DNA from 2 places in the Neobacillus sp. 204 genome. Region 1 is predicted to be linked to the other one. Evidence: riboswitches for the same ligand, from Rfam matches in the RefSeq annotation. Region 1 holds a riboswitch; the other holds the start of a gene.
The links. Region 1 has a riboswitch for S-adenosylmethionine ahead of ACJ004_RS04030 (peptide-methionine (S)-S-oxide reductase). Riboswitches for the same ligand answer to the same signal wherever they lie in the genome.

Region 1 (8,871 bases):
TGGAAAAAGTAATACGGAAGCTGCCCCTACCAACAAAGGCACGGTAGGCTGGGATATTTACAGACAGCTTGACCGACTTCATGAGCTAAAAAGTGGTGTTGAGACAAAGCAATTTTCGAGCTACGATCGTAACGGCGGAAATAATGACGGTTTTGAAGGGACTTACTCCTGCTTACGCCAGGATGAAGAAGGCTGTGTTATTGCGGAAAGTGAAGGCGCTGGTGAAGTCGAATCGATTTGGTTTACCCGTGATGGCGGAGATGTAACCAGAACAGGAAACATTAAGATTGTTTTGGATGGAAAAACAGTAGTGGATGCATCTTTGCAGGCTGTTGTGAATGGAGAATTGGGAGCACCATTTCTATTCCCATTAGTCGCAAATGGTGATCAAACATCCGGCGGTGTCTATATTAAAATTCCAATGCCATATAAAGAGAGCATGAAAGTAGTTACAACTAACAATCCATATTTTTACCATGTAACTTACCGAGCATTTTCCGATGCTGTTGGTGTAAAAACATTTGATCCAACTGATAAAGCTGAAGATGTCATTGAACTTTTGAAGAAATCAGGTACTCAGGATCCAAAACCAGAACAGGAGAAGGCTAAAAAAGTTGCAAAGGATTTCCAGTTAGCTCCTGGTGAAAAGGTAACACTAGCAAATTTGAATAATCCTGGAAGTATTTCAGAGCTTCGTATGCAAATTCCGCAAATCATTGGTCCGACTCCTGGCAAGCGGGTTATCGATGATGGACGTGCATTTACAGGCTATAGTGAATTTACTGCTGCCGTTAATCCTGAAAACGAAGCGGTGCGGATTACCCGCCGGCTGGATAAAGTGATTGGAAATCAAAAAGCTAATCTATTAGTAGATGGAGTGAATGCGGGCGTTTGGGGGCCACTTCCTGCCGGACAGGGCTGGCTCGATCAAACAATTGAAATTCCGGCCGAATTAACAGCTGGAAAAGAAAATATCACCATTAAAAATAAGTTTGTTTCCTCTGACGTTGATTTTAATGAATTCAGTTACTTCATTGAATCAAAGGTGAATGGTGAATGGGTGCAAACGGATGTCATGGATCTTGGTCCAAACTCCCTGGATGATGAAGCAGCCCACAATTACCAAATTGTAGACCAAAAATGGCAGGGAGTCAGAGACTACCAATATCCTCCCACTGGTGATTCAGAGCTTATTGCAGCTTCAGATGATGTTCTGCAAAATGCCAGACTACGAATCACTTTCGATGGGGAATTGATGGTGGACTCGCCAGTTGGAGAATTCTTTGGGTCTGCCTTTGGTGAATATAACGTTAAATCGTTATTCTTCTCTATGGATACAAATCCGGAAGGCTGGTATACATCTTGGTGGCCAATGCCTTATAAGAAGTCAGCAAAGGTTGAATTGTATAATGGATCTGAGCAAGAAATTACAGCCGGTAAGGCCGAAGTGACATTTGCCAAGTCAGGGCAGTGGGCAAAGGCTTTAGGTTCAAACCCGACTTCCGCTTACTTCAGAACGACTTCTCACAAGGGAGAAGTGACAGGCGGTCAGGATTGGACTTTCTTAAATACCATTGGAAAAGGAACAATTGTTGGGGTTTCCCATTCAATGGAGGGGAAAGACTTTACACGGAATTATCTTGAAGGTGACGAAAGAGTATATGTAGACGAAGCAAACCTTCCGCAAATTCATGGAACAGGAACAGAAGATTTCTATGAATCAGGCTGGTACTTTAACCGCGGAACCTTCACCAATCCCTTAAACGGCAACACTGCCCACGAAGTCAATGCCTTTGGGACAGAATTTGACAGTACGGGAGCATACCGACTCCTAATCGGCGACTCCGTCTCATTCAACACATCCGCAAGATTCGGCATCGAAGTCGGCTGGGAAAACAATGTCCCTGCCCACTATGGTTCCACAACATATTGGTACGGAATTAAATAATGGTGGTGGAGTAATAATATTGTTTTATATGGTGCCTGACACCGAAGAAAGACAGTTTACCCAATTTGTCCACGTGGAGTGGACGGTGATAAAGTGATTATAATTTAGCCAGGTTTCTTCGCAGGAGGAGATCTGGTTATTTAGCGTAAAATAAAAGTAAAATATGCTTCTTATCGTCCAATGGGGTTATTATTTTAAATTTTTGCTTGATTTTTTAGATTAGTGAGTGGTATTGTTAGTAACAATAAACCAACTAAACATTAAAAAATAAATAGCGATAAACTTCTTATCCAGAGTGGTAGAGGGACAGGCCCTGTGAAACCCGGCAACCATCAAGTCAAAATTTTGGCTTGAACGGTGCTAATTCCTGCAAAGGTATTACCTTTGAAAGATGAGAGGAGAGTATTTAACAATACAAACCTCTCTTTTAATCAAGAGAGGTTTTTTTAAATGGATAAAAGGTTTATCGCTCAGGAGGAGCGAAATTAAATGGAAAGAGCAGTATTTGGTGCAAGTGAATTTTTTAGTCAAAAAGCTTTTATTACAGGATTTCGAGGTATTGAATCTGTTCAAACAGGACACCTAAAAGGGAAAAATGTAGATATAGTAGAAATATGGTTTGATCCCTGGAAAGTATCTTATCATGAATTATTAGAGTTGTTTTTCGACTTACATGATCCAACTTCTAGGAAAGGTCAGCAATTTAAAAATCAATCATTCATTTTCTTTTCAGATCTTAATCAATTAACTGTAGCTAAACAAAAGAAAAATGAGTTACAACATATATTTAAAAATGAACTTATAACAGAAATTACTCCAGTTCGGGAACATATTAATAGTCTAGAAGAAATAAAATTAATATCCTAAACCACTAATTTGAAAATGTTTTGGCAAGTACTGTTTTTGTGCGACTGACAGGTTAGAATTTTCTCAAAATAAATCTAAAAATCCGTCACTGCGACGGATTTTTGGTTTTATTGTTTTATTGGAATACAAACACTTAAATATTCCGGAGGGGTATCAGAATTTGGAGCTCCTCTTGAGACTTGTTAAGTATAGAAAAATTGAACTCGTCAGCATTATAATAGTAACGTAAAAGGAGGCATATAACATGGGAGAAATAACTGAAGAAATCGTTCCATTACCCCAAGTATTTTATGAACAGCCGACTCTTGAACTGGCAAAGGCTCTGCTCGGATGCCTCCTTGTAAAAGAAACTAGTGTGGGAATGGCGGCAGGTTATATTGTCGAAACAGAGGCTTACATAGGTCCAGGTGACAGGGCTGCCCACAGTTATAATAATAGGCGGACCACTAGAACCGAGGTCATGTTCCAACGTTCCGGCCTTACCTATACTTATTTAATGCATACACACTGCCTATTCAATGTGGTTAGCGGTGGTAAAGAAAATCCTGAAGCGGTTTTAATCCGCGCCTTGGAACCTCGGTATGGTATCGAGATAATGAAAAACAGGAGAGGGCTGGAAGACTTGCGAAGCCTGACAAATGGGCCGGGCAAACTGACAAAATCATTGGGCATTACCATGGAGGACTATGGCCACACTCTTACGCATCCTCCATTATATATTGCTAAAGGCCTTAGTCCGGATAGCATATCAGCCGGGAAAAGGATCGGAATTGACAAGTCTGAAGAAGCACGGGACTATCCATGGCGCTTCTGGGTTACGAATAATAAATATGTTTCACGGCATCAAAAGTCTATTTACGTGTATTAAAGTAGGACTCGTCTCTAAAAAAGTTGTTACTTTTTTGGAATCGCTGATAAAGTTGAAGTTTCGCTGATAAAGTGTTTGGAATCGCTGATAAAGTTGAAGTTTCGCTGATAAAGTGTTTGGAATCGCTGATAAAGTTGAAGTTTCGCTGATAAAGTTGAAGTTTCGCTGATAAAGTGTTTGGAATCGCTGATAAAGTTGAAGTTTCGCTGATAAAATGTTTGGAATCGCTGATAAAATTACAGATTCGCTGATAAACTTACGAATTACGCTGATAGTTTAGATTAATTCACTATGATTTTACACTTTCTGGGAGGTCGAACGTTGTAAATAACCACATTCTTTACGAAAACAACCTAAAAAGGACTTAACACCTTGGTTAAGTCCCTATAATAAATGGATTAATTTAGTTCTCCATAGTAAGAATTAGGCTTGCAGCCGATTATTTCTTCCTTTCCTAGAGTTTATTCTATCGAAAAGGATTATCCATTTAATCCTATTGTTTCGATTTTACTAATATGAAGTTTTTTTCAAAAAGAACAATCTTTATCAACACCTCCTCATCATTAAAATGGTTTGGTTCCGATCACCTGGACCGATAAAATCTAATGCGGCAGGAGAAAAGACCGTAACTTTTCTCTTAACGCCCTCTAAAAGAATTCGGATTGATTTAATAACTCCGATATCCTGAAAGGCATTGCCTCCTAAGAAAATCTCCTTGTTGACGCTCCTGCCAAGGACAGAAATATTTTTTTTACTAGCCTTATTAGTGGTGTCACGCTCATTCAATTCTTTATTGATTAGCAATGATACTTTCTTTGTTTGAAATACTTCTTCTTCTACCGATGCAATTACGCCGATTTCACGTTTATTTAACACTAAGACGAAGTTATAGCCTGTCTCTGTTTTCCTTTGTACTATTTCTACTTCATCTGTAATAATCGTGACGAAATCTACGTTTTCATTCAGGTGTGAGTTTTTTGAGGTTTCCTTTTGTTTCACCACTCGATAAAATGCTTTTGCTCCAATTCCTTCTTCGGTGAAGTCAAAGGGTTTAATACTTTGTGTGCGGACAAAGTGAAGTTGATGTACCTTTTCTTTGTTGTTTAATTGGACACATAATGCCACATCTTCTTTCACCGCCTTTCCCTCTTCGTTAGAGAGCATAGGAACATTCATTTTCATGCCTGGAAATTGAACGAAGATGTAGCTGAAGTTTTTCTTAGGTTGTAGATCTGAAAGTATCATAAATACACAACCTCTCTATTTTTGTTACAAGATTATTTTTCTTGTAAGAGTATAATTCAATATCATTCTTCTCATTCCTGTATGTGTATGATGAGTTTTTATCGTCACTTTCTTATGAAATACGATGGTTCCTCCTATTTGTTGAGTAAATATGAGGAAATCTACTATCGAAATATGTAATTGATAAAAATATGCCTTTTAAAACGACAATTTATAGACTATTCGCTCAATTATGTATAAAATAAAATTTATATATTTTTGATTCAAAAATAATATAGGATTCACATGTTTCTAAATGAATCTTGTTTTACAATTAAGATAATAAAACTTTTAATATACTTGGAGGCTGTCATGAACTTTGTAAGTACACGAGGTAATGTAACTAAAATTGGATTTATTGATACAGTCCTAATGGGACTGGCAAATGATGGGGGACTATTAGTACCTGAGAAGATTCCGCAAATTTCTGCAGACAAGTTAGAGGCAATGTCCGAGTTAACTTATCAGGAATTAGCATTCGAAATCTTTTCCTATTATGTCGATGGTGAAATTCCAGACAATGAGTTGAAGGCATTAATCGAGAAAAGCTATGCTACCTTCCGCCACCCAGAGGTCACACCTGTTAAAAAGGTGAAGGATAACATGTTTGTACTAGAATTATTCCATGGCCCGACCTTTGCTTTTAAAGATATTGCACTGCAATTCTTAGGAAATTTATATTCCTATGTTTCAAAGAAAACAGGTGAAACGATTCATATTCTCGGAGCAACATCAGGTGATACGGGTGCTTCAGCCATTGAAGGTGTCAGAGGAAAAGAAGGCATTCGCATTTGTATTTTGCATCCTCATGGGAAAGTTAGTAAGGTTCAAGAATTACAAATGACAACTGTTGATGACAAAAGTGTGTTGAATTTAGCCATAAAGGGAACGTTTGACGATGGTCAAAGAATCATCAAGGAATTGTTTGCAGATATGAATGTGAAAAACAAATATCATCTGCGTGCGATTAATTCCATTAACTTTGTTCGTATTTTGGCGCAAACCGTCTATTATTTCTATGCCTATTTCCAAGTGAAAAAAGAGTTGGAGTTACAGAGCGTGAACTTTAGTGTACCGACCGGGAATTTTGGAGATATCTTTGCTGGTTATCTTGCGAAGAAAATGGGGCTTCCTGTAGGTAACCTCATTGTCGCGACAAATGAAAATAATATCTTAGAAGGGTTTATCCGTGATGGCGTGTACGAGCCTGGTGAGTTCCGCAGCACATACAGCCCGTCGATGGATATCCAGGTCGCAAGCAATTTTGAGCGTTATTTATACTACTTACTTGGTGAAGATTCAAAGGCAGTTTCGGATTTAATGGAGAAATTTCAGTCAGAAGGAAAAATCGTTGTAAGCGAAGAACAGCTCCGCCAAGTGAAAGTGGATTTTGCGGCACATGGAGTTGAAGGGGAAGAATGCTTGCAAACGATTAGCAAGTACTATGATGAAACGAGTTATTTATTAGACCCACATACGGCGTGTGGAGTCGCTGCATATGAAAGATGTAATGATTCTAGTGAGGTTTGTGTTACACTAGCAACCGCTCACCCGGCAAAGTTTAATGAATCTGTTGAACGATGTAACATACAGCAGACATTCCCTGAGCAAATAAGTCAATTGTTTAATAAACCACAGTATTTAGAAGTTGTTGAGGCGGATAAAGATGAAGTAGTTCGTCATTTAGAGACACTTTTTCGTTTTACAGCTAATTAAATCTTAATATTAGGTTGAAAAAGGGGGGGGATTTTTTCCTCCTTTTTTTAATGATTTTCAATAAGAACTAGTTCGTTAAATCCATCAATTTATTAAAGAAGGTTGTTTTTTTTATGTCAATTAGTTACGAAATAAATTCGTGTTTGTCTAAGACATTGCATCACAAATTTTTGCCGAAAATCACAAAAATTCTAGGTTTTTTACAAATACATGTGCTTGGAATCCATTTATGATAGATTTACGCTCAAAGTTATATTGGCAGCGCTATCATTAAAGTGGGGAAGGAAGGTATTTAATGAAGAAAAATATATGGCTCATTGTTGCCATCGTACTCATCGTAACCCTTGCCACCCTCCAGGCGGTAAACAATACAGCAGCCCAAAAGGCAAATACTGTTGAGGACAAGAGTTTGGATGCAGAAGCGTTGGAAAAGATCGTAAATCAGGCTGATTCTGGCCACGGAACTAGATCATCTGGCGTAAAAGCACCAGCATTTACACTGAAATCAATAGATAATTCCTATGTTTCAATTGGAGGAAAAAGCGCTAAACCGATTGTCTTGAATTTTTGGGCAAGTTGGTGTGATGCCTGCTCTGTCGAAGCTTTGGAGCTGAGAAAGCTCTATGAGCAGTTTAAGGATCAAATCGACTTCTACGGAATAAATGTGACAACCGAAGAAAAGCCTGAAAATATTAAAGATTTTATTAAGAAAAACAATCTTCAGTACCCAATTTTGCTCGATGAGCATAAGCACACTGCTGATCTTTATGAACTTCATGCGTTGCCCACAATGTTCTTAATCGACAAGGAGGGCTACATTATTGATACGTTCCACATGGTGGATTCGCTTGAACTAGAAGAGAAGATAGGTCGTCTTGCCAAGAAGTAAGCTTTCTAATCTTTTAGATGAGAGATTTTATTAGAATCTATTTTTTTTGCAGTGTTGTCTTTAAATGTGCAATTAAATCCTAAAGAAAGGGGCTTCGTAAAAACAATAAGAGTAGTGTTTATTAGAATAATATAAAAAGAGTGGTGAATCTGATGAAGGTCAAATTAACGATTGTTCAGCTTCTTTTACTGACTTTATTTGTATCAAGCGTTTTCCAGTATCCTGTTAAAGCGGAAGTAAATAAAAAAATCCCTGATTATTTCGCGGATCATTTCGATAAAACAATCATTAATGCTAAATGGAATGTGATTGAAGGCCCATGGGGAATTGATTCAGGTAAGTTGACTGTTAGTAGAGGAGCCGGGTATAAAGCTATCAGCCAAAACACTTCGGTTCAAGACTTTACTTTGGAGACCGAAATCAGCCTTGCAGATAAGAACGGTGATGCAGGTGTGTTGTTTCGGGTCAACAGCGCGGTGCCTGGCGCTGACAATGTTAAGGGCTATTATGTTGGCATTACGGCAAATGGTACAGGGTCTGTATTTTTGGGACGTATGAACAACAACTGGAACGAATTGAAACGGACTGCCGTCACAATAAATACTAATTCAGTTTATCATTTAAAGGTATCTGCTGTTGGCAGTAAAATACAAGTCTATTTAAATGATAAATTGGTGCTTGAACAAATCGACAGTACCTATACAACAGGAAGCATCGGAGTTAGAATGTACAATTCCCTGCCAACTTATGATAATTTCAAGGCTAGCACCACGGATGGTACCACTCTGTTCGAGGATAAGTTCGACATTACTCCAGAACAAGCAATCAACTCATGGAATATCGTTGACGGCAGTTGGAAATTACAGTCAGGGATCCTATTAGGCAATAAAGGTGAAAGCAGTAACATTGTTGCTGAGGATATACAGTTAGAGGATATGACTTTGGAAGTCAATATCAAACTTCCTGCGGATTCTGGAACAGGAGACGCAGGTCTATTGTTCGGACTGAAAAACGTTTCTGCGGATGATGATCATGTACGCGGATATTATGCCGGAATTAGCAGCAACGGTACATTGACTCTTAATCAATTAAAAAATAACAAGCGGCAGGTTCTGAAATCATTAAAGTTGTTTGATCGTATCGAGCCTAATAAGTTTTACCATCTGAAAGTCGTCACTAGCCAAAAAAGTATTAAGGTTTACGTTAACGATACCGTTACTCCATCCATTCAATATACCGATAACAAAAGAAGCCACTACGGTAAAGGTGGAGTTGGACTGCAAAGTCACCAAACTCAAT
Region 2 (8,871 bases), on a different contig from region 1:
TTGTATTAACTCTTTATTTCCAGAGTTTGAAATATGAATAACGATAAATCCAAAGATAAATGTAGCAAAAAGTAAAACCATTCTCATTTTCACATAAGAGGAGATTAGGATGGATATATCCACCTTCTTCTTAGAACCCTCCCTTAAGACAATGGTACTTAGTCCAGCATCTGTAAAATATCCCATAATCATTGCAAATGCTAACACTACACTAAACATTCCATAATCGTACGACTTTAAATAATAGGCTAAAACGATTAATGCCGTAGCATTTAAGACACTAGATAATGCTGTACTATAAAATAGATGTAAGATATTCTTAGCGATTGAATTTTTCTTTGATTCCCTCATCGAAATAGCCACCTTATTATGAAGCCTGATCACCAAGATTAACTGCCTACTATTATCCTGTTTGATAAATGACCCCTACGATTCTATTGTTTTTTCTATCTAAGTAATCTTTTGTTTGAAGTACATCTTCTTTCTTCGTTTTATTTTCTTTCACCACTAAAATAACACCATCACATTGATTTGCTAGAATATGAGAATCTGATGCTGTTAAAAAAGGAGGTGCCTCAAGAATTACCACATCAAATTCCGCCTGACATCTTGCTACGAACTCTTTAATTTTACTTGTTATCCATATTTCCGTTGGATTTAAAGGAATCTGACCAGTAGGCAAAACGAATAGCCCTGGAACAAAGGTCTCTTTAATATGAAGGGCGAGGTTTTCTTCATCTAAAATCACATTTGTTAATCCATTCTCATTTTTTATCTGAAACAAATTGTTTAAAGAAGGTTTCCGTATATTGGCATCTACTAGTAGTACCTTTTTCCTTTGCTCAACAAAAGCAATTGCTAATTTAGAAGAGATGATCGATTTTTCCTCCTCATTACGGGGGGACGTTATCATTAATAATACCGATTCACTAACAGATAATTGATCTATATTCGTACGAATCATTCGGATTTGTTCTGTACTGATTAATTCTTCATTAAGCTGAAGCCTTTGCATTAATTTTTTGGTTTCATCCCTTTTCCTATACACTGATCTGTCCCTCCTTAATTTCATTTAAGATGGCTTCCTGACGCTTATTCCTTTTGCTTCTATTCATAGATTTTCTTTTTTTAGTTTTTATATTAATCTCGCCTAAAACTGGTAAACCCACAATCGCTTCAATCTCTTTAACATCTTTAATCGAATCGTCCCAATACTCTCGAAACATTGCAAGGCCTACTCCTAGAAAAATTCCTACCACTACACCAATTGCGACGTTTAGAGACAAACTCCCAACAATCTTAATCGAAGGATCCCCATCTGTATTACTTAATAGCTTTATATCTCTAACATTAAACATCTCATACATTTTATTAACAGTTGTTTTAGCAATAGTATGGGCAAGCTTCTTGGTATTTTCCAAATCATGATCTCTTACCACCACATTGACAATTTGTGAATTTCTGTTGTTTTGTACAACAATCTTTTCCTCTAATTCGTCATCATTGATATTAAGCTCTTTTTGAACAGAATTTAGTACGATTGGACTTTTTATGAAATCAATAGTCGATGCAAGCAGCATACTAAGTTCTTGGGTATCACTATAATTACCCTCATCCTTTGTAAGCTTGCCAATTAGAATATTTTCAGTAGCTTCATAAGTTGGCTTTAATAAAAAAAGGGATAAACCAACAGTCAAAAGAGATACACATAATACCGTAAGAATAATGGTTACTATTCTCTTTCTAATAATACGAAGAAACTTTTTTAGATCTATTCTTTCGTCCATGATGACCTCCAAAGTCTTAATTTTTCAGTTTATGCTATTTGAACTTAGTTCTTTTGTTAAGTAATTTCTTTATATCAAACACTCAGAAAATAGTAGTCATTGTATTTTATTTAGAATTCATTGCGTCTTCTTCCGGTGAAGAATAATAATTATGTACGCCTTGATCTTTAATAAAGTTTGACCCTATATTCGAATATAATCTATTTCTTGTAGACTCTTTTGAAAATTCTATTATTGGTTTATTGCCCTTTAATATATGAACGTCCCATATTAAACCATCAAATTTATTATCAGAGCCGCTTACTGTTATTACCTTCTTAGTATATTTAGATACTTGAATTTGAAGACCACTGAAATCATTACCAGAACTTTCATTTGGAACACTCATCGAGCTATTAATATCAATACAGCTTATACAATCATCCAATGTTAAATTTATAAATCGATTGCCATTAATAAAGCTATATTTATGACTTTCCTTTGGCTTATCAGCTTCCAATTTGACACCGGTATGAAATCCTGCAATTCTCAAATCAGTAAAATTTACAAAACTAATGAAATGACCTGGGCCGCCAGCATAAAGATGAAGACCTGTACCCTTATGTGAACCGCTAGTGTTTAAGATTGTAACATTTTTAATTCGGGTTCTATCCCATGACCAAATTTTTTGAATGCCGTCTAAATAAATTACATCTGATTCAAAGTCAGGATCCATAATTTCAATAATTCCATTTGAGATCGATGCATTTTTTTTCACTTCAATTGCTCGGAAACTCCCTTCTATTCTTAGCCTTGTATTTTGACCAAATTCTAATTCAACCCCCTCTTTTATAACTATTCCTTTCTTTAGGATATAAGACTTATTTCCACTAAACTTTACCTTTCCAATTTTCGAATCATAGCTATGATTTATTGCTTCCTGTATGGATTGGAAATCGTCTTTCGAATCTTCACCATTAGCACCAAATTCATCCACATTCACATATGAGTAGTCTTTATTATTCATGGTTATGTTTTCTACTGCCTTAAACAAAAAAAGAAGGGCTCCAATAAAAAAAATGGCTGAAAAATATATTATTTTACTTCTTCTACTCATAATTTTCTCCTAACAACATCGTATTTGGCGTTTTATAGTGATAATTGAAGTATATTTGCCAATCCTAGTAAAATTACTCAAATCTATTTCAAAAAGTTTCAATTATCCACTTTTGCTATTAAAAACTTCAGCCTAATACTTTTGTAAGTTATTTATTAAGAACAAAAATAGACATAAACTGATTTATTTATAAAATAAATTGACACTCCCCCCAATTTGTAGTAAATTTTATAAATAATCTAAATATTAATTTTCTTATCAAGAGAGGTTGAGGGAATGGCCCTGCGACACCTCAGCAACCATCAGTGGCATGTCCATTGAAAAGGTGCTAAGTCCTGCAAATTATCAGTTAATTTGCAAGATAAGAAGAATGACTTTTTGGTCGTACTTACAAAAGCCTTCTTCTTATAGAAAAAGGCTTTTTTTATTTATTAATTTACTAAACAAGGAGTGGTCGACATGTACAAAATTGATACGAAACTTGCCCAAATTGGAAACCGCAGCGAGACAACAACAGGAACCGTTAATCCGCCTATTTACTTTTCAACAGCTTATCGACATGGAGGAATTGGACAATCAACGGGATTTGACTATACCCGAACAGGAAATCCCACACGTCAGATCCTTGAACAAACCATCGCTGATTTGGAGTGTGGCGACAGAGGATTTGCGTGCAGTTCAGGGATGGCAGCCATTTTTACAATCCTTTCATTATTTCAATCTGGTGATGAATGGTTAGTAAGTGAGGATCTTTATGGAGGTACGTATCGCTTATTAGAGCAAGGCTATAAAAAATGGGGCCTAAAGTGTCAATATGTCAACACGTGTTGTCCGGATGAGATTGAAAGTAAGATTACTCCTCAAACCAAAGCAATCTTTCTTGAGACTCCCACCAATCCCCTCATGCAGCAATCAGATATTGCCGCGGTTTCAGAAATTGCGAAGCGTCACGGAATATTGCTGATTGTTGATAATACCTTCTATACTCCACTTTTGCAGCAGCCAATTGTACTTGGAGCGGATATCGTCATCCACAGTGCTACGAAATATTTAGGAGGCCATAATGACGTTCTGGCTGGACTCATTGTTGCTAAAGGCGAAAAATTATGTGAATCCCTCGCTCTTTATCACAATGGGGCAGGCGCTGTACTAAGTCCATTCGATTCGTGGCTATTAATGCGCGGAATGAAAACATTGTCACTACGGATGGAACGCCATGAAAAAAATGCAAAGGCGATTGTCGAATTCCTTGCTCAGCATGATGCCGTAACAGATGTCCTATACCCGGGACGTGGCGGGATGGTTTCTTTTAGAATAAAAGAAGAAGCTTGGGTAAATCCATTTTTACAGAATTTAAATTTAATCAGTTTTGCGGAAAGCTTAGGTGGAACGGAAAGCTTCATTACTTACCCAGCAACTCAAACACATATGGATATCCCAGAAGAGATTCGCATTCAAGCCGGCGTTTGCAATCGTTTATTACGCTTCTCTGTTGGAATTGAAGATTCACAAGATATTATTGAAGATTTACAAAACGCGTTCGCTAAAGTTCAGGAAGGAGTGATTGCATAATGTCACACGCTGAATATACCTTTGAAACCAGACTCCTTCATAATAAGCATAAAATAGATCCCACAACAGGAGCTGTTAGTGTACCGATCCAGCATGCATCAACCTTCCACCAATCGGACTTCGATCAGTTTGGCAAGTATGATTATGGCCGTAGTTTAAATCCTACCAGGGAAGCACTTGAAGATGTCATTGCTGAGCTTGAGGGCGGTATTAAGGGATTTGCCTTCTCATCCGGTATGGCTGCCATCTCGACGGCCTTCCTTCTGCTTTCCTCTGGAGACCATATTGTTATAACTGAAGATGTCTATGGCGGCACATTTCGGATGGTCACTCAGGTTCTTACTAGGCTTGGAATTGAGCATACTTTTGTTGATATGACGAATTTAGATGAAGTAAAACAAGCTATTCAATCGAATACAAAAGCGTTTTATGTAGAAACTCCATCGAATCCTTTGATGAAAGTAACGGACATTCAGGCGATAAGCAATCTTGCTAAGGAGACGGGTGCGTTAACATTTGTTGATAACACGTTCCTCACCCCTTCTCACCAAAAGCCGTTGGAGTTAGGAGCAGATGTTGTCTTGCATAGTGCGACGAAATTTTTATCAGGTCACAGTGATGTGGTTGCTGGACTTGCAGTCGTTAATGACGAAGACCTGGCGAAAAGATTAGGATTTTTGCAAAATGGCTTTGGGGCCATTTTGGGTGTTCAAGATGCTTGGCTCGTCTTAAGAGGAATCAAGACACTACATGTTCGATTGGAACAATCTCAAAATTCGGCTATTAAACTAGCAGATTTTTTAGAGGCACATCCGCTTGTTGAAAAGGTCCATTATCCGGGGCTTGAAAGTCACCCGCAATTCCATATTCAGAAGAATCAAGCAGCAGGTCCTGGAGCTGTTTTATCCTTTGAATTGGCGAACGAAGATGCGCTTCGAACTTTTCTAGCAAACGTGGAAATACCTGTTTTTGCGGTCAGCCTTGGAGCGGTAGAATCGATTCTTTCCTATCCGGCAAAAATGTCCCATGCAGCTATGCCTCAAGAAGAGAGAGAAAAGCGCGGGATTACCAATAGCCTTGTTCGCTTATCAGTTGGGCTTGAAAATCCCGACGATCTGATTAAGGATTTTTCGCAGGCACTAGAATATGTTCGTAAGAATCATTTGGTATTACAACAAGGAGAATCATCATGAGCTTTTTAGAAAAATTAAAAAATCAAATCTTAATCGCTGATGGGGCCATGGGTACTCTCTTGTATTCCTACGGTAAGGATAGCTGTTTGGAGGAATTGAATCTTTCCCAGCCAAACCACATCCAATCCATCCATCAAGCCTATATTAATGCCGGGGCTGATGTTATTCAAACCAATACCTATGCGGCGAACTACCTAAAGCTGCAGAGGTATGGTTTAGAGGATTATGTAAAGGAAATTAACAGTGCTGCCGTCCAATTAGCTAAACAAGCTGCTGCTGAAACCAATACGTACGTGCTTGGAACGATTGGCGGCAATCGAGGAATTAAACCCGATTCCCTTTCTATCGAAGAATTAAAACGCAGTTTTCGTGAACAATTGTATTGTCTCCTTCTGGAAGGAGTAGATGGGCTATTACTCGAAACTTTCTATGATTTAGAAGAGCTTGAGACCATTCTAACTATTGCTAGAAAGGAAACAAAACTGCCAATTATCGCACAGGTCTCCCATCAGGAGCCTGGATTTTTACAGGATCGTACACCTGTCAATGACGTCTTAAAACGACTTGAAGCTCTTGGGGCTGATGTTGTTGGACTTAATTGTCGTCTGGGGCCTCATCATATGTTATTGGCCTTGGAACAAATCGAATTACCTAAACATGCTTTTTTATCTGCTTACCCAAACGCCAGTCTCCCTGCCTATACAGATGGTAAATTTCATTACGAGGGGGATGCCGAATATTTTCGAAATTCTGCAAGAGCTTTCCGCAGCCAAGGGGTCCGGTTAATCGGGGGCTGCTGCGGTACAACACCAGAACACATTAAAGCCTTTGCTGCTGAATTAAAGAATAGTATCCCGATTTCTGAAAAAATAGTAAAATTAAGACCAAAGAGCATCATCGTTGATCGACTTTCTCCAGAAAGGGAGTTCACTCCCCTGCAAGAAATCGTAAAAGAAAGACCATCGGTGATCGTAGAATTAGACCCTCCTAGAAAACTAGATACAACTAAGTTCTTCGAGGGAGCCAAAGCACTGAAGGAAGCAGGAATTGATTCGATTACTTTAGCGGATAATTCTCTTGCAACAGTCCGTATCTCTAATGAATCTTTGGGATATTTGGTGAAAGAGAAATTAGGAATGCGCCCGCTGATTCATATTGCCTGCCGTGACCGCAATATTATCGGCTTACAGTCCCATCTAATGGGCCTTCATACGCTTGGGATGAGTGATGTATTAGCAATCACTGGTGACCCTGCAAGAGTAGGAGATTTCCCTGGAGCTTCTTCTGTTTACGATGTATCTTCTTTTGAGTTAATCCAAATGATTAAACAATTAAATGAAGGTTTATCTTTTTCCGGAAAGGATTTGGGACAAAAAACTGCTTTTAGCATTGCCGCAGCCTTTAACCCAAATGTTCGTTCCGTTGAAAAAGCGGTAAAGCGATTAGAGAAAAAGATACAATACGGAGCAGATTACTCTATCTCCCAGCCTGTTTTTTCGGAGGAAAAATTAATCGAAGTCTATGAAAATACTAAACATCTCGATGCACCTATTTATATTGGCCTTATGCCGCTGACAAGCAGTAAAAATGCCGAGTTCCTTCATAACGAAGTGCCGGGGATCAAAATTGCTGATTCAATCCGAAACCGAATGGCAAGCTTGAACGACAATCCCCTTCAAGCAGTGCGAGAAGGAATTGAAATCACCAAATCATTAATAGATACCGCACTGGATTTATTTAATGGTATTTATCTGATTACACCATTTTTACGCTATGAATTAACCGCTGAATTGGCTTTATATGCTCGTCAGCGTGGTAGTGAATTGAGGGGGAGCAACTATGCCGAAAACACCATTTACTGAACAACTCAAAAAACGAATCCTCGTCATGGACGGGGCGATGGGAACCATGATCCAGCAAGCAAATCTGACAGATGAAGATTTCGGCGGTGAGAAGTATGAAGGTTGTAATGAGCACTTGAATTTAACCGCGCCATCGGTCATTGCAAATATTCACCGGGAATACTTAGAAGCTGGGGCAGATATCATCGAAACCAATACGTTTGGAGCCACCAACCTTGTGCTTGATGAATATGAGCTAGGGTACAAAGCCTATGAAATAAATAAAATAGCTGCTTTTCTAGCTGTGAAAGAGGCATACAAATTTACCACCGATGAGTGGCCGCGTTATGTGGCAGGCTCGATGGGACCGACGACGAAAACGCTTAGCGTGACCGGTGGAACAACCTTTGATGAACTTTCTGCCGCGTACGAAGAACAAGCAATCGGCTTGATTGACGGCGGTGTCGATTTGCTCCTGCTTGAAACGAGTCAAGACATGCTGAATGTAAAAGCGGGATATGTGGGAATTGAAAAAGCGTTCGAAAAAACTGGCAAAACACTTCCGCTGTTTATTTCGGGGACAATTGAGCCAATGGGCACAACACTTGCAGGACAATCCATTGAATCTTTTTATATTTCTGTCGAGCATATGAATCCCGTTGCTGTTGGCCTAAACTGTGCAACAGGCCCTGAATTCATGCAGGACCATGTTCGTTCCCTTGCCGATTTAGCTTCGACAGCCGTCAGCTGTTATCCCAATGCCGGTTTGCCTGATGAAGAAGGCCACTATCATGAAACACCAGAAACACTTGCGAAAAAGCTGTCTGATTTTGCCGCACATGGCTGGCTTAATATTGTTGGCGGCTGCTGTGGTACGACGCCAGAACACATTAAGGCCATAGCTGAAGCGATGAAACAATTTCAACCAAGGGAAGTCAAATCATCCACTGCCCATATGGTTTCCGGTATTGAACCATTTATCTATGACGATCCAACGTTAAGACCGATTATGGTCGGCGAACGGACAAATGTTATTGGTTCCCGCAAATTCAAACGATTAATCACCGAGGGGAAATTTGAGGAAGCTTCAGAGATCGCCCGTGCCCAGGTCAAAGGCGGTGCGCATGTAATTGACCTTTGTCTTGCCGATCCAGATCGTGAAGAGATGGTTGACATGGAAAACTTCATTAAAGAAGTGGTCAAGAAAGTAAAGGCTCCCCTAGTGATCGATTCCACAGATGAGAAAGTCATCGAGCGGGCCCTTAAATATTCACAGGGAAAAGCCATTATCAATTCGATTAATCTAGAAGATGGCGAGGAACGCCTTGAAGCGGTTGTCCCATTAATTCATCGTTACGGTGCTGCTGTCGTCGTTGGTACGA

Region 2: another riboswitch for S-adenosylmethionine. It lies ahead of ACJ004_RS10825 (methionine biosynthesis PLP-dependent protein); the one in region 1 lies ahead of ACJ004_RS04030 (peptide-methionine (S)-S-oxide reductase).

Annotation. Positions count from the first base shown of each region.
Region 1 is NZ_JBJORY010000001.1:880,045-888,915, forward strand. It holds gene ACJ004_RS04025 (glycoside hydrolase family 172 protein) at 1-1,948, shown strand, start outside; SAM riboswitch class I at 2,232-2,346, shown strand; gene ACJ004_RS04030 (peptide-methionine (S)-S-oxide reductase) at 2,438-2,815, shown strand; gene ACJ004_RS04035 (DNA-3-methyladenine glycosylase) at 3,060-3,683, shown strand; gene ACJ004_RS04040 (hypothetical protein) at 4,230-4,865, opposite strand; gene thrC (threonine synthase) at 5,280-6,683, shown strand; gene ACJ004_RS04050 (TlpA family protein disulfide reductase) at 6,979-7,572, shown strand; gene ACJ004_RS04055 (3-keto-alpha-glucoside-1,2-lyase-like domain-containing protein) at 7,725-8,871, shown strand, end outside.
Region 2 is NZ_JBJORY010000004.1:284,219-293,089, reverse strand. It holds gene ACJ004_RS10845 (oligosaccharide flippase family protein) at 1-351, opposite strand, end outside; gene ACJ004_RS10840 (CpsD/CapB family tyrosine-protein kinase) at 404-1,048, opposite strand; gene ACJ004_RS10835 (YveK family protein) at 1,041-1,787, opposite strand; gene ACJ004_RS10830 (pectate lyase family protein) at 1,894-2,883, opposite strand; SAM riboswitch class I at 3,136-3,251, shown strand; gene ACJ004_RS10825 (methionine biosynthesis PLP-dependent protein) at 3,343-4,455, shown strand; gene metC (cystathionine beta-lyase) at 4,455-5,648, shown strand; gene ACJ004_RS10815 (bifunctional homocysteine S-methyltransferase/methylenetetrahydrofolate reductase) at 5,645-7,510, shown strand; gene metH (methionine synthase) at 7,488-8,871, shown strand, end outside.